One region of the Bacillus sp. FSL K6-3431 genome, then DNA from elsewhere that is predicted to be linked to it. Evidence: predicted binding sites of a transcription regulator. Region 1 holds the regulator's gene; each other region holds the start of a gene.
What was found. Region 1 encodes LexA, which represses DNA repair genes until DNA is damaged. Its sites were predicted from a motif close to CGAACATATGTTCG; they were not measured.
Positions count from the first base shown of each region.

Region 2: the regulator LexA is predicted to act here: its motif matches at 1,604-1,617, upstream of MHB53_RS11565 (YolD-like family protein).
Region 3: the regulator LexA is predicted to act here: its motif matches at 2,297-2,310, upstream of parE (DNA topoisomerase IV subunit B).
Region 4: the regulator LexA is predicted to act here: its motif matches at 2,521-2,534, upstream of MHB53_RS00040 (Y-family DNA polymerase).

Region 1 is NZ_JBBOCT010000001.1:999,863-1,004,085, forward strand. It holds gene tkt (transketolase) at 1-342, opposite strand, end outside; gene MHB53_RS05075 (DUF896 domain-containing protein) at 680-913, opposite strand; gene MHB53_RS05080 (YneB family resolvase-like protein) at 1,026-1,694, opposite strand; gene yneA (cell division suppressor protein YneA) at 1,710-2,042, opposite strand; gene lexA (transcriptional repressor LexA) at 2,201-2,824, shown strand; gene spoIIP (stage II sporulation protein P) at 2,866-3,948, opposite strand.
Region 2 is NZ_JBBOCT010000001.1:2,248,008-2,252,230, reverse strand. It holds gene MHB53_RS11570 (GNAT family N-acetyltransferase) at 1-326, shown strand, start outside; gene MHB53_RS11565 (YolD-like family protein) at 1,845-2,180, shown strand; gene MHB53_RS11560 (sensor histidine kinase) at 2,840-3,988, shown strand.
Region 3 is NZ_JBBOCT010000001.1:662,673-666,895, forward strand. It holds gene parC (DNA topoisomerase IV subunit A) at 1-280, opposite strand, end outside; gene parE (DNA topoisomerase IV subunit B) at 287-2,257, opposite strand; gene MHB53_RS03230 (CoA-binding protein) at 2,612-3,025, opposite strand; gene plsY (glycerol-3-phosphate 1-O-acyltransferase PlsY) at 3,388-3,981, shown strand; gene MHB53_RS03240 (CapA family protein) at 4,147-4,223, shown strand, end outside.
Region 4 is NZ_JBBOCT010000001.1:6,250-10,472, reverse strand. It holds gene MHB53_RS00055 (iron-sulfur cluster biosynthesis family protein) at 175-510, opposite strand; gene MHB53_RS00050 (CDGSH iron-sulfur domain-containing protein) at 641-847, shown strand; gene MHB53_RS00045 (YolD-like family protein) at 1,054-1,224, opposite strand; gene MHB53_RS00040 (Y-family DNA polymerase) at 1,239-2,501, opposite strand; gene map (type I methionyl aminopeptidase) at 3,014-3,757, opposite strand; gene MHB53_RS00030 (SDR family NAD(P)-dependent oxidoreductase) at 3,804-4,223, opposite strand, start outside.

The sequences.
Region 1 (4,223 bases):
TGTAGCCTCTACTCCAGGCGTAAATCCATATTCAGGATGTCCAGGAGTTCTACTACCCCATTGGCGGAAGTTTTTAATATCATTCATCTCTACTCCATAGCCAGACAAATGAAGCAAGCTATATAGCAACATAGAACCATGACCTGCAGATAAAACAAATCGATCACGATTAAACCACGCTGGATTTTTCGGATTATGATTCATAAAGCGAGTCCAAAGTGTGTATGCCATTGGAGCTGCTCCCATAGGCAATCCCGGATGACCAGAATTAGACTTTTCGATTGCGTCAATTGATAAAGTTCTAATTGTGTTTACTGCTAATTGATCTACCTTTTCAAACATTCATATCAACCTTTCTCTCCATTTTCTCTCTTCTATAATAGTGGTAATTTGTTGAATTAACAACCTTTTTAAATTTTCATGTAATTATTTGTATGAGAACCATACAAATTACCTCCGCTTTGTCTCCATTTCATTGTGACTCACTTCAGTATTTTTTGTTCTTCTAGTACAGATAAGAAAGTTGTTAATAAACGATGTTGGTATATGTTATTTCAGACTTTTACCATGAATATCGCTGTGTAGACATCTTGAATCCAGACAAAGATAAGAATTTCTTACCAATCTCGTATCTATAAACACCACTTATAGCCTTACAAAAAAAACCGGGAATTCCGGTTTAGTGTAATTTCTTTATTCCCTGTAACTTTTTCACTTTATCTGGAGTTACATCTTCGCCATTCGCATCATATACACGTACATTTTCAATTGTTTGTGTCATGGAAGCACGAAAGGTTTTCAAATATTCTGCCCTTAACTTTGATTGTTCTTTCGCCTCAGAGGATGTTAACTTTTGTGTTTTTGCTTTTTTGGCTAGCTCATTAATTCTAGCCAGTTTTTCTTTTGGCAACATCTTTAAAACTCCTTTTACGATTACATTTGGTCAAGAGCCAAACCCAATCGATATGTCATTAATTAAAACAAATATACTAAAAAAGAAGACAGACATCAAATCATCTATCTTCTCATGAACTATTTGTATTTCCAATCTGTTCTGTTTCAAGCGTATACTCTTGAAATCTTCTATGTACGGTAGCTTTAGATACATCATATCCAAAACCTCTCATCGTCGCCGCGATTTCTGCAAACGTAAGACCATTTTTTCGGAAGCGAATTATTTCCTCCAAGGGGACATCCTTTCGATCTCTCCCCTCAACATTTCCTTTGTTTTTTAAATTTTTTTCAGGGCGGTATCCCCGTGCTATCGCACGCTTCATTCCCTTTTTAATTTTAAAATTATGGAGCTTTCGCTGATGCTCTTCAACCATACTTATTATGTCAAGAACCATTGAATCTGTTTCAGAAATCTCAAGTTCACCATGGTGAGAAAAACTATATAATTTCACGCCTGCCTTCATTAAGCAATGTAACAATGCGATTCTTGCATTCCCTCTACCAAGTCTTGTTTCATCTTGGATAAGAATCGCATCGATATTTTCTTTTTGAATTTTTTCCAACATTATCAATACGCCCGGTCGATCTAACTCGTAGCCGCTAAACCGATCGCAAATAACTGAATCGACTTCTAAATTCCATTTATTCGCCGCTTCCAAAAGTTCTTCCTCTTGCCTTATTAGGGATGTTTCCTGTGTTTCTTTCTCTGTACTAACGCGGCAATAAATAATTGCTTTCACTTTTGTTCCACATCCTTATTCTGTTTGAATAACAAATTGTCTTTCATGATTATCTAAGTTATCTAATTTTTCATTTGGTGTTGGCACCTTTAACTGCTCTCCACTTTTTATTAACTTATGTTTTAATTCATTCTTCTCTTCTAACATATTAACAAATTCTGAAGTGGTCACACCTAAATTATGAGCGTATCTCTCAGAAATTGACCATAGTGATTCTCCATCTTGAACAGTAATGATAACATACTCATTTGTATTACTATTTGAACTAAAAATAACATAGATTCCCATCACAAAAGTTAAAATAAATAAGATTATAGCAAAAGAATACTTTTTCCATATATAATTCATCCTATATCCCTCTTTCGAATGTTTGTTCTGTTTGTTAACATTAGTATAAATCGAACACATGTTTGAAGTCAACACTTTTTCGAACTTATGTTTGTATGCGGGCATTTTCCGTGATATAATACAGTTAAAATATATATAAAAAATGGAGCGTGAAAATAATGTTGAAAATATCAAAACGACAACAGGATATTTTAGACTTCATTAAATTAGAGGTTAAATCAAAAGGATATCCACCATCTGTTCGTGAAATCGGTGAGGCAGTCGGACTTGCTTCAAGCTCTACAGTTCATGGACATTTATCCAGGCTTGAAAGCAAAGGCTTCATTAGAAGAGATCCGACTAAGCCCCGTGCAATAGAGATTCTCAAAATAGATGAAGATCATATTCCACGTCAAAATACGGTTAATGTCCCTCTTGTAGGTAAAGTTACTGCAGGTTTACCTATTTCTGCAATCGAAAATATTGAAGAATATTTTCCACTTCCAGAACAATTGGTGCCTACTGATGAACATGTGTTTATGCTAGAAATTGTCGGCGAAAGTATGATCGAAGCTGGGATATTAAATGGCGACTATGTGATTGTTCGACAACAACAAACAGCTAATAATGGAGAAATCGTTGTTGCAATGACAGAAGAAAATGAAGCAACAGTAAAAAGATTTTTTAAAGAAAAAGACTATTTCCGACTGCAACCAGAGAATTCCAATATGGAGCCGATTATTTTACATGAAGTTTCTATTCTTGGAAAAGTAATTGGTTTGTATCGCCAAGTTATTCATTAAAAAGCTAACGGAGCCTTTGCATCAATTAAGATGTCAAGGCTTTATTTTGTTTTACTTGCTTCTACTGAATCCTCCCAGTAATATTCACTTACGATTTCTGCAAGCACATCTACTGTGCGATTTAATTCTTCAAGATTATTATCAATACCACCGATTTCTATCACCAAAGATTTACCAGCTAAATCTTGATTATAGATTCCATTGTTAAAATTATCTCTGGGTTTTTCATACACTCCTCTTGAAAGATTTGGATATTTTGCTTTTATCATGTTGTGAAGCTTACCAGCAAACTTTAGATTTTTTTCATAGTTTGGATGCCCTAACCCTACAACAAAAAAGAGTTTTGCAAACTTCTGACCGTTAATTGTGGCAGTTGTAACATCCTTTCTTTGTGAATCCCGATGAATATCGAAAATAAGTTCAACTTTTTTATTTTGATTCATCGCTTCTGTAACTAGTTCACGTGATACTGAATATGACTGATAGTACTTCATGTTCCTTTGTTTAAGTATTCCTTCTACATCCGTTGTGTCTACTAAAGTCTTTATTCCTTTTTCTTCTAATTTTTGACCTAGTCTTTTTCCTAGTAATGTCACATTTTTTTCTTTATCTGATGCTTGATCCCCTTGTAACATTGGCAAATATGATTCCCGAGTATGTGAATGATAAATATAAGCTGTAAAGTCCTTTGTTTGATTCTTTGCTTCTTCCTTTGGCTCCTCCACTTTTGTTTCACTTTTCTCTTCTTTACCAAAATCTGCTGGAGGGGGCGACTCAATCGGCAAATTAGTAAAATCTGTCCCTTCTCCTGCTATAAGTATTTTAGGACTAGCTGCATATAAACCTGGGATTTCACTAATCAGAAATGTCTTCATATCATTCAAATTAATATTCGTCAGTAATGCCAATGCATCCTTACCAAGAGACCGTTTCTGTGAATACGGCAAAACAGATTGGAGTGAATGATTTTCAAGTGACATAATATATAGAAATGACATCGTTCTTGAATCATCGTTCCCTATGAATGATAAGTAACTTATTTTCAAACTGGAAAAAGCTATGATGGATATTAAACAGAAAATAGCTATGATGGATAGCATAGATCTTGCAGCAATTTTTAGCATCGGCTTCAATCCTTAGTGTGAATGTAGTTATTATTCATTTATATGAAACAAATAATAGACTATGAGTAATTTTCAATAAAATTTTTGCTAGAGTTGATGATCTTTTCTTTCATACAAAAAACCTCTATATAAGTTTATAGAGGGCATTTATCGCTACAAATCTACTAAGATATGGAATAAAGAATAATAGATATTATTATCGAGATTTTTGGAAGGCACTTGATAAGGCACTTCCATTTGTCAAAAACAGTAACCTGAAATTATTACATACCTGC
Region 2 (4,223 bases), 1.2 Mb from region 1:
TGCTTCCAAATCTTGAAACCGTTGGTAGTGTCGGCTATTGGGATACGATTTGGCAAGGAGAACCTGTTTATGAGATAGGTTGGAGTGTTTTAGCTGCATTTCAAGGTAAAGGGATAGCGACAAATGCAACAGCCACAGCCATTGCTAATATTAATTCTGAAAAGAAGCATAGTTTTGTTCACGCTTTCCCAAAAATCACCAACCCCGCTTCTAATGTAATTTGTCGCAAGCTCGGTTTCTCGCTTATTGGTGAATGTGATTTTGAATATCCCATTGGTAGTTTCATACGATGTAATGACTGGGTATTAGCAGTTGGTGAAAAGTGAAGACTAAATTAGTGACGAAATTTGATAGCCTATTTAACCATATTAGATAAACTACCTTCAAAGCCCAAAAGGAGTATATTCCTTTTGGGCTTTTCCTAAAAATATCTCAAAGATTGGAATACCTTGTTGAACTAACCTGCCACGTTAGTTGAACAAAGATATTTTTACACATTATTATCTCATAAGCAAAGCCTGGGTATAAGAAAAATAGCATGAGCAACAATAGATGTAACCTTCTAGTTCATATTTGCAGTAACCTCCTCGTAACTGAGGAGGTTTTTTTATTCTATAAAAATAGCCTGGCGTGTTGACCGGACTAAATGATTAGCGGCAGCCTCTAGAACTTGGAGAACGTACAAAATGAGCTGCAGCCAGTAAAGTAAAACAGCGTCTTAGTGCGTTTGGTGGTTTGACGTATGAGATACTAGACAGACCTTATGCGGATGTGGTGAGTGAGGGGCATAAATTGAAATTAGAAGAAGTCAGAAGAGCCATGAGTGAGAAAGTTGCTACAATTGGTACTGATGGAAGGATCAGTGGGACTTCTTAAATCCAGTTTTTGAAAATAGAAACGGTATAGAAGTATTGGAAGCGTATGGTACTGATCTTGTAAACCTAGGTAATTATTTTGATACTACATTTCAGAATGATGCTATGACAACTACAGAAACACAGTATAGTTTTTATTCAAAGACACGCATTATTATAACTGAAGATAGCGATTTGATTCTAAAATTTGATAATAGCACCGAGGAAAAAGCTAAAAGTAAAGTTAAAGCATTAACAATGCTTAAAGGAAATGGCATAAACACAATACAAATGTCGATATTCTCCGAGAGTAAAGTGATAGTTAATAGGGACGCTTTTTTTGTTCGTTACCTCTTCAGTCCCAATTACAGCAGTACCTGACATTAAGCTGAAGACGGATACTAAATGGGAAATATTTGTATCCTCTTAACGTCAATTTGGAAAAAACTATGCTGGGAAATATGAGTATATATTAATAAATCCATTAGTCACTAAGATAGATGAAAAGTTTATTAAATATAGTTTTTATATAAAAATAAATAACATAGGTCAGCAAAAATTCTCTATTGAACTGGACAACGGATCAATTAATGGGGAGTTGAGTAACACATTTGCAGTAAGTAGGCCTAACACATATTTATATTTTGTATTCATTTTAAACCCTTCGAGAAGGGCTTTTTTTGTTTGTTTATTTGAATAATTCCCCAGTTGTGATAAAACACACGTTACCTTATGCTATATATATAATACAAACGAACGTTCGGGAAGTTTTGACATGGAAGGATTGCTTAATGGTGCTGCAGCTAATAAATAACAAGTTGAAATGATTTATATTAATAATGAAGGAATTATTTCACAAAGGATCATCAATGTACTCGATGTTAATGAAGTATCTTTTAAAGCATATTGCTACTACAGGAAGAAATTCCGCACGTTTAAGTTGGATAACACCCTTTCAGTCGGACCTCTACGACAAAAGAAGGGTGCATGATGATTAAAGATCGCGGAAACAAAAAATGGCAAGGCTTGATGCTGCCTGAGCATGTAGCCATGTTAAAAGAAATGAATAACGACTACTATAAAATGAGTATGCTTTCACTTGATGAATATCAGCTAGAGGAGATCGATGAGAAGATTCACACTGCACTAGAATTTCATTTACCTTTAAAATTTAAACTCTGGTTTGATGGCTTTTTTGAAGAGGTAGAAGGCATGCTCGAAAGGGTTGATGAAATAAATAAATTATTGTGGATCAGGGACAGGACAAATGATTTACACAAGATCAAATACCAAAGCATAAGTAATTTAGACTTTATAACGGATTAAAACCCCTTCAAGAAGGATGAACGCTAGGATAAAAATGATTGATCTTGATATAGGAGAGATTGATCGTGTTAAAATTTGCGTTAATATAATTGTTAATGTGAATTAGAAACCCCCCCGTTCAAAAAGAGCGGGGATTTTAATGTTAATTGTACACTAGGTATTTCTAACGGGTACAAAATAAATACCTTTGAAATGAAATCAAATAGTATATCTATTATTACTATTTGATTTCAATCATATCTCGTTTTTGAGACTAGACTTTTTTATTTTCAAATCTAGATATATAATAAACCATACAGCTAATTAAGTGCACAAACGTTCCATTCGATCGTATGCCAATTTGCCGGTAATGAACAACAATATACAAAACAATACGAAAGCTCAATGTTTATCAACACTCATTACTATACATGATATAATTACTATACAGAATCAAAATGGACTCTATACTGTGAAAATCTCATCCTTTAAGATTAATTGTTTAAAAATGAGGATTTACATTCGTGTTTATGGGTATAAAGTTAGTGCGGATATAACTTATAAGTTTATTTAGTATAAAAGGATGCGATTGGTTGAAGATATAATTAAATATCGTATATACTTTTCATTATATTATAAAATAAAATGAATCCAAAAATAGGGTATCCTAGGAGGAAAAGATGCCTTTAAGAAAAATCGACGTAAAAACATTAGATTATATAGTGGATACAATGATCACAACTGTCGATCAAAGTAAAGATGAGATCTTTCGAATTGGTGAGCAATGCCGCGCAGACCATCAATCATTAGTTGCTGAATTAAAGGTAATTAAGGAACAAGTGAATAAGCATATTGATGAGGGTGATAGTTTAGAAATTAAGACGAGGTTGGCACGGAAGCGTTTATCGCAAGTGAGTAAGAATTTTAACAACTTTACAGAATCTCAGGTCCGTGAGGTATATGAAAATGCACATGCGTTACATGCTAGATTGTTAGTTAGTCAACAATCTGAAAAACAATTGAGATTACGACGTGATGAGTTGGAAAGACAGCTGGTGGCGTTGCAAGAAACAATTGTGCGTGCAGAAACACTAGTATCACAGGTTACCATTGTTGCTAATTATTTAGTGAGTGATATTAAAGAAATTGGCGAAGTGTTGGAAGATGCCAAAATGAAACAGGACTTTGGTCTAAGGATCATTGAAGCGCAGGAAGAAGAAAGACGGCGCTTATCTCGAGAAATCCATGATGGGCCTGCACAACTATTAGCCAACGTGTTGATTCGATCAGATTTGGCAGAAAGAGTACATAAGGAACAAGGACCGGAGCAATCACTTCTAGAAATTAGAAGCCTAAAGGAAATGATCCGATCGGCATTGTATGATGTACGTAGAATCATTTATGATTTACGACCTATGGCACTTGATGATCTAGGATTGATCCCGACCCTCAAAAAATACCTAGCATCGACCGAAGATTATAATAAGAATATTGTTATTCGGTTTGTTCATCTTGGAAAAGATAAAAGACTTTCTTCAAAATATGAAGTGGCGCTCTTTCGACTTATCCAGGAAGCTGTCCAAAATGCACTTAAACATGCACAAGCAGAACAAATACAAGTTAAAATTGAAATACGAGAAGATAGTGTTTTTTTGATTATTAAAGATAATGGTATAGGTTTTGATCTTACGGATAGGAAAAATGATTCATTTGGCCTTTTAGGTATGAAAGAACGAGTTGTGATTTTAGAGGGAGAAATAACTATTGACTCTAATCCAGGTTCCGGTACTGTTATTACGATAAAAATACCGTTGCTTGATAAAGAATAGCAAAAAGGATGTTCAAAAGGTCACCAAATGATAAACGGCGAATTTCTTCGTTGCTCGGTTTTTCAGGTTCTTACTTAGTATAGGAAGGCTCTTCTGTTAAGTTCGCTCACCCTATGAGCAACACAGAAGACAGCACATCCTGTGCAAGTCCGATCCTCAAAACCTTCTGCCTCGAACCTCTTGTTTCTAATTTGGCACCTTTTTGAACATGCACTAAAAATAGCAGATAGAGATT
Region 3 (4,223 bases), 340 kb from region 1:
ATTGGCTCATTCTTACCATCGCATCATACACAGATGTGTCCCCATGGGGATGATAATTACCAATTACATTTCCGACTGTTTTAGCTGACTTTCTAAATCCTTTTTCCGCTGTATTACCTTCTGTATGCATTGCAAATAGAATCCGACGCTGAACAGGCTTTAAACCGTCTCTAGCATCCGGCAAAGCACGCTCTTGAATAATGTATTTACTATAGCGGCCAAAGCGATCGCTAATAACATCTTCAAGCGGTAAATCTTGAAAAATTTCTTCTTTGTTCATAAGAACTTATTGCCTCCTATCGGTAATCAAATTATCGTTTTCTAATATACTTTGATCCTCTTCCATACCAAATTGGACATTACCTTCAATCCATTTCCTGCGGGGCTCTACCTTATCGCCCATCAATGTTGTAACTCTTCTTTCTGCTCGTGCAGCATCATCAATTAACACTCGTATCAGCGTTCTTGTTTCAGGATTCATCGTTGTGTCCCAAAGTTGATCGGCGTTCATTTCACCAAGCCCTTTGTAACGTTGGAGCATATACCCTTTACCAACCTTTTTTATCACACCACCGAGTTCTTCATCTGTCCAAGCATATTGAATCACTTCTTTTTTACCGCTTCCTTTACTGACTTTATATAAAGGTGGTAAAGCGATGAAGATTTTACCTGCTTCAAGTAATGGCTTCATATATCGGTAAAAGAAGGTAAGTAATAGTACTTGAATATGAGCACCATCTGTATCAGCATCTGTCATGATAACAATTTTGTCATAGTTTGTATCTCCAACGACAAAATCAGTTCCAACACCTGCACCGATCGTATGAATAATCGTATTGATTTCTTCATTTTTGAAAATATCCTGTAGCTTAGCCTTTTCCGTATTAATAACCTTACCTCGTAGTGGCAGGACTGCTTGAAAGCGTCTATCCCGTCCTTGCTTTGCTGACCCACCAGCAGAGTCACCTTCCACTAGGTATAATTCATTTTTTTCCGGATTTCTAGATTGAGCAGGTGTCAGCTTGCCAGATAATAGTGCATCTGATTTTCTACGGTTTTTACCACTTCTCGCTGCTTCACGCGCTTTACGTGCTGCTTCACGAGCTTGGGAAGCTTTAACCGCTTTTTTAACGAGTAATGTACTAACAGCATGATTTTCAGCTAAAAAATAGGCCAAATGCTCTGATACAACTGTATCAACGGCTGAGCGTGCTTCACTGGTTCCGAGTTTCCCCTTTGTTTGTCCTTCAAACTGAAGCATTTTTTCCGGGATTCTTACAGATACAATGGCAGCAAGACCTTCTCTTATATCTGAACCTTCGAGATTTTTATCTTTCTCTTTTAATAATCCAGTTCTGCGCGCATGTTCATTAAATACCCTTGTCATTGCCGTTCTAGCACCTATTTCATGTGTGCCTCCGTCTTTCGTACGAACATTATTGACAAAAGAAAGCATATTTTCCGAATATCCGTCATTAAATTGAAAAGCAAAATCCACTTCTATTTCATTTGATTTTCCTTCTAATGATGCAACTTGATGTAGCACATCTTTTTCGCCATTTAAATATTCCACAAATGCTTCCACGCCGTTTTCATAGCAAAACACATCTTGTACATCATTACGCAAGTCATATAATTCTATTTTAAAGCCTTTTAACAAAAAGGCGGATTCTCGTAAACGCTCACTCAAAGAATCATAATTATATACTAATGTGCTGAATATGGATGGGTCAGGTTTAAAATGTATCGTTGTTCCAGTCTGTTTTGTTTTTCCGATCTTTTCTAGCGTTGTTTTCGGTTTGCCACCATGATGAAATTGTTGTTCATATATAACTCCATCTTTTTTAACGGTAACGGTTAACCATTCCGATAATGCGTTTACTACGGAAGCACCAACACCATGTAATCCACCGCTCGTTTTGTAGCCACCTTGACCAAACTTTCCACCAGCATGTAATACAGTCAAAATGACCTCAGTAGTCGGTTTTCCAGTTGCGTGCATTCCCGTCGGCATACCTCTACCATTATCTTCTACACTTATACTATTATCTTTATGAATTTTTATAATAATATCATTTCCATGACCTGCTAGTGCCTCATCTACCGAGTTATCGACAATCTCATATACAAGGTGATGTAATCCCCTTGTATCTGTCGAACCAATATACATCCCTGGCCGCTTTCTAACAGCCTCTAAACCTTCTAATACTTGGATGGATTCATCATTATAGTCAAATTCTATCTTATTTTGTGCCACTCATATTCCCCTTTCAGCAACAGGCTTTCCGCCTTAAAACAAACATTTGTTCGCATAATTATATCACATAATTTTATACATGGTATTTCTATTTTATATCCCAGACGATAGTTTTGGCAAATAGGCACCTTATTATTACTTATCTACGATGATTATTAGCTAAAGAAAAGTATATGGCACCAACTTATCGACGACAAGTATATGTATAGAAAGCCGACTAGAGAACTTCACCCCAAGCATAGTCAACCTATTCGTCAAAATTAGACACGGATTACCTGATTTCTAATTTTATCGAAAGAACATAAGATTCCTATCCAGAAAAAAAGCAAGCGCAGCGTGGCGCTTGCAGTTCCGTTATTTTGTTAGAGCATGTTCCACTTTAATGCATCGATCCATAACAACAGTATAACCTTTCTCTTTCAAAAACGTGTAAGCTTCTTCATTTTCTACTCCGAGTTGTGCCCAAAATACATCTGCATCGATTTCTGAAAACTCTTTTGCAATCTCGGGTAAAAATTCTGAACGTCTAAATACATTAACAATGTCAACATGACCATCTATATCTTTTAATGATGCAACAGCTTTTACGCCAAAGACTTCCTTAACCTGTGGGTTAACCGGAATGATTTCATAACCAACATACTTCATTGCTTCAGATACAGTATAAGATGTCCGATCTGGATTATCACTTAGGCCTACAACTGCAATTCTTTTCGCTTTTTTTAATATTTGACCAAGTTCTTGTCTATCAGGATTTTCTACTGGCATTATTTATTTCCTCCCTTGTTCCACCTTTGTCTCTCTATCGTAAATCAGGATTATCTTTGTTGCAACTAATGATCTTTATTTTTTCGTAAATTGATATAGAGGATGTTCAAAAAGTTACCAAATGATAAGCGGCGAATTTCTTCGTTTGGCATAGGTACAACTTCTACTAAAAGCGCCCACTTCCTGTTGGCAACGTAGAAGTCAGCACATCATGTTGCAGGTCCGATCTTCAAAACCTTCTCGCCTCGAACTTCTTGTTTCTAATTTAGCACCTTTTTGAACACGCACTAAAAAACTTTTTTCATTTACAGAATCTTCATGGTACAATCAATGAACAGGATTCGCGCAAAGGAGTTAAGAATATGTTGTATGCACTCATACTTGTAATAGCTTATTTATTAGGATCAATTCCATCAGGGTTAATTGTCGGGAAGTTATTTTACGGGAAAGATATTAGACAGCATGGAAGTGGAAATCTCGGTGCAACTAATACATTTAGAACATTGGGTATGAAGGCAGGGATAGCTGTCACACTCACGGACATATTGAAGGGTACATTCGCTACATTTCTTCCATTCATTTTTGGCATGGACATGGTTATCCATCCCTTGCTTCCTGGAATATTAGCTGTAATTGGTCATATGTTCCCTATTTTCGCTGGGTTTCGAGGTGGTAAAGCAGTAGCCACGTCTGCGGGCATTCTATTGGGTTTTCAACCACTTCTGTTTTTATTAGTTATTGCCGTTTTCTTAATCAGTCTAAAAATATCCAAATATGTATCTTTATCATCGATCATCGCAGGAATTTTTGCATTCTTATACAGTCTCATATTTGAATTTGGCGAATGGCCGTTAATAGCAGTTGTATCTGCATTAGCTTTTTTCGTTATTTATCGGCACCGCGCTAATATTCAGCGGATTAAAAATAAAACAGAGCCTAAAGTAAAATGGATCTAGACAGAAGGTACATAATAGAGGATTGTTCAAAAAGTGACCAAATGATAAACGGCGAATTTCTTCGTTGCTCCATTTTTCCGGTTCCTAATTTTGCACCTTTTTGATTACGCACTAATAAGAGACTAATATTGTATTAAAAAAACCTACAGAAATGAATGAATAATTATGAAGATGAACCGAAACTTATGGATATTATTAACCATTATATTGTTGGCTTCCATCACTGCTTTATTACTTATTCA
Region 4 (4,223 bases), 990 kb from region 1:
GCGAAGACTCCTGCGGGAATACGGGGCTGGGGATACCCCAACGGAAAGCGAAGCGCCTGGAGCGCAAATCAACAACTGAGTTTAATAGTTCCTCTACTTTAAGAGGACTTTTTCAGTGCCCTTCGCAAATTGCTGTCAGGTAGTATTATTTTTTTGATTACAAAGAATGGTATTTCAGTTGGATATCACTTTGCATGCCATACGTCCATTTAGGATCTGGTCCGGGCTCACGAGCCGGAATGATTGCGCTTCTGTTGAATAATCTATTTTCAATTGATCTGCAAAAAAGATAATTTTCGACTTTTCCATAATGACGGGCATGATATCTGTTTCAAATTGGATCTCATCGTCGTCGAGTTCTCGTTTTTCAATCAGTTCGAGCATAGGTACACCATTCATCACACAGCCGTTGCCTTCGGTTTCATATTTCAACTTTAACATCAAATCTTTATTGATCATTTTCATATTTATTTGTTCTGCCGCTTTTGGTGTAATTGTAAGTTTGACCATAGGGATGCACACCTTTCTTTTTACTTCTTTCTCCTATCATAACATAGTCAAACATGGAAAGAGGTTGCATTTCGCTCGAATTCCTCCTACTATTTAAGAGATTGCTTATTTTACAAATGGAGGTTTTCATATGGAAAAGGTACAAATTAAAGTATTGGATAATGGATCTTACCGCGTAACTGGTGATGTAGAGCTTATTGATGCAGATGGTAATGTATTCGAAACGAAAAAAGCATTCTCTCTTTGCCGCTGCGGTCTTTCAAGCAAAAAGCCTTTTTGCGATGGAGCCCATAAAGGAACGTTTGAATCCTGTGTCAGAGCCGAAAAAGTATTATAGGGTGGAGAAACTCTTGACTGAAAAGGCCTTTCAGTCAGGGCCCTTTTCTCATACTTCATCTACTATTTTGATCTGATCGATACTCTCAATTAAAATCCTATACTGATCCACTCTGATCGACAAGACAGAATTCCTTTTGCAACATATCAAAATCATGAATTATAGCAATTAATTCTTCATAATGATTTTTTTGAAGTAGTGAATCATTACTTCTTTCCACATGCCATTGCTTCTATCGCTATTTCGTTCAATTGTTCCAATTTCTGTTCATCTAATTCCTTTGGTTCTTCATGTATATCCTCAGCTGCCCAGTTGCGCAACATTGCTACATGTTCGGGAAGCATGAGCGAGTTCCATTTTATCCGATCGTGAATCATGCTTATACACTCCCTTACGCTTTATGCCCACCGACTAGAGCTGCCCTCTTTAGTGCTGTTCCTGCTTCTGTATAGGAGACCGCTCTAAGGATTGAAGCCGCCCCGTGTCGACGGCGGATTTTATCAACGATATAGCCCAGGTTCCGTTCATGTATTTTTTTAGGTTCAAATAAATTCATCTGGAAGACGCGATCGTCTGCAATATTGGACAAACCGATAGAAATTTTCCGCACCGTTTTTCCAGTATAATGATTTGCCATTAATTCTAGGCATACACGATAAATATCCATCGTTATATTTGTCGGCTCTTCGACTGAGCGTGACCGAAGAAATCCGCCTCCAAACTCGCGATCGCTGTAGTCAATACCAAGACTGATTGTTCTCCCAGCTTTTCCGTGCTCGCGGGCTCTTCTTGCTACTTCTTCGCACATCTCAAGAATCACACATATAATTTCCGATTTTTCTTTGTAATCACGAAGTAAAATCTGGCTTTTACCAAAGCTAATTTGTCCTTCCATTATCGGAGCGCCCAATTTTGATAAATCAACTCCCCTTGCATGGTAATACAACTGATTTCCCATTACTCCAAATTTCTTTTCCAGTAAACCGAGATCGTAGTGTGCAAGTTGACCGACATTAAAAATCCCCATGTTATTGAGTTTCTTCTCTACTTGCCTTCCAATTCCCCACATTTTCCGTAACGGAGACACCGGCCACAGTTTTTTAGGTATGTCCTCGTATATCCATTCCGCAATACCTGAATGTTTTGCTTCGAGATCAAGGCATAGCTTTGAAAGAAGCATATTTGGTCCAATGCCGATGGAGCATGTAAGCTGGAACTCTCGCAGCAAATCATCCTTCACTTTCTCGGCGACCGAGTATGCATCACCCCATAACTGGTTTGTTCCATCGATTTTGATAAAGCTTTCATCGACACTGTACACATGAATCGCTTCTTTCGGAACATAACGATTGAGAAGACGATTGATTTCAGTCGAAATTCGCAAATATGTGCTCATCTTTGCTTCTGCAAGGTGAATCCCTGCGTCTTTTGGAATTTCAAACAAACGAGAACCAGTTTTTATCCCATACTCTTTTTTCAAACATGGTGACGCAGCCAAAACAACACTTCCAGGCTGGCTTAAGTTTCCGACAACAGCTAGATAACATTTGAGTGGATTAAGACCGAGCATGACAGCTGAACAGCTCGCATAGAAACTTTTCATATCAATGCATAATATTTTATCACTAGGCAGTTTGCTGTAATCCACACTCATTTTTCTCTCCTCCATAAAAGGAACGTTTGTTCTAATATATCCAACAGTCTATCCGAATATGCTTTATTATTCAATGGTATTTTTTTCTGGATATTAGGAAAAGCGGAAGCGCTCGTTTAGCGACGTACAAACAAAATGGATCATCGGTTAAGATCGCCACGTCCTGTGGCAACACCGATGTGACCCACTTGTGTGGGCCCGAGATAAAGGAAACACGGTAAGCCACGAAAAGCGTAAGGCGCTCGTTCAGGGGTGACAAGCATAAGACAAAACGGCGAGGAGAAGGTTGGGCTTTACATTCTTGACGGATTGACTTATGACTCGAGCCCCTTGCGCCTAGAGCTATACACGTAAGGCGAACCGATGTTGACTTATCGTAGGAAGAATCCTGAAGTTTGCTAGTCGTTGGGCGCTGGAGCTAGACATAGAAAGGCCAAGTTTCAAATGAATTTATATACTTTCTTATTTTTACAAAAAAACCCTTTATCCTCAAATGAGAATAAAGGGTTTTTTTAAAGTGTAATAATTACAGGACCTTCTTTGGTAACGATCACTGTATGTTCAATTTGGGCAACAAAACTTTTATTTTTAGTAGAAAATGTCCATCCATCGTCCTGTTCATCCACCTCTTCATCTCCATTCGAGATAAATGGTTCAAAAGCAAGAACAACACCTTCATGTAGAATCTCGTTATCCCACGGATCATAGTAGTTCAATATATGATCTGGAGATTCGTGTAAGGATAAGCCAACTCCATGTCCCGTAAGGTTTTTAATAACAGTTAAATCATGCTGCTTGGCAGTGCTATACACAGCTTTGCCGATTCCACTTTTTTTGGAGCCCACTTTCAGTTTAGCAACCCCTGCTTCAAATGCCTTTTTCGCTACTTCACAAAGCTTAAATAAAATTGGATCTCCATCGCCTACAACAAAAGAAAGACCTGTATCCGCAAAATAACCATTTTTAGAACCTGAAACATCAATATTTACCAGGTCCCCTTCTTGAATGACACGCTCTCCCGGAATCCCATGTGCTACTTCTTCATTCACACTTATACAAGTGAATCCTGGAAAATCATATTCACCTTTAGGTCCCGAAATCGCACCGTGCTTTTCGAAAAGTTCCCCAGCAAAATCATCTAATTCCTTTGTTGTCACGCCTGGCTTCGTTTTCTGAATCATTTCATCCCGAATCTTGCCAACTACTTTACCAATCTCTTTTAGCTCTAATAAATCCTGTTCTGTTTTTACAATCACAGATTTCCCTTCTTCCTATACAATAATTTCTTCATTTCACGATATCCTATTTTTTAAAAAATGCTTTTCTACCAAGACGTTCTACCACTCTAGGCATCAAGGTATGAAGTGTCCCAGCGAAATCCATCCAACGGGGCAAGTTGATTTCACGACGATTACTAAGCATCGAAGCAACAATATTTTCAGCCACCTTCTCAGTGTCAAGCATAAAACGGCCTAAGCTCTCTAAATAGGAACCCTCTGGATCAGCTTTATCAAAAAATGTCGTTCGGATCGGTCCTGGATTTACCGCCATGACTTGAACGCCATATCTTGACATTTCCATGCGAAGGCTATTCGTAAATCCTAAGACTGCATGTTTCGATGCCGAATACACACTAGATTTCGGCGTTGCTAGCTTTCCGGCCTGGGAAGCAATATTAATTATCTGACCAGATTTACGCTGACACATGGATGGTATGACTTC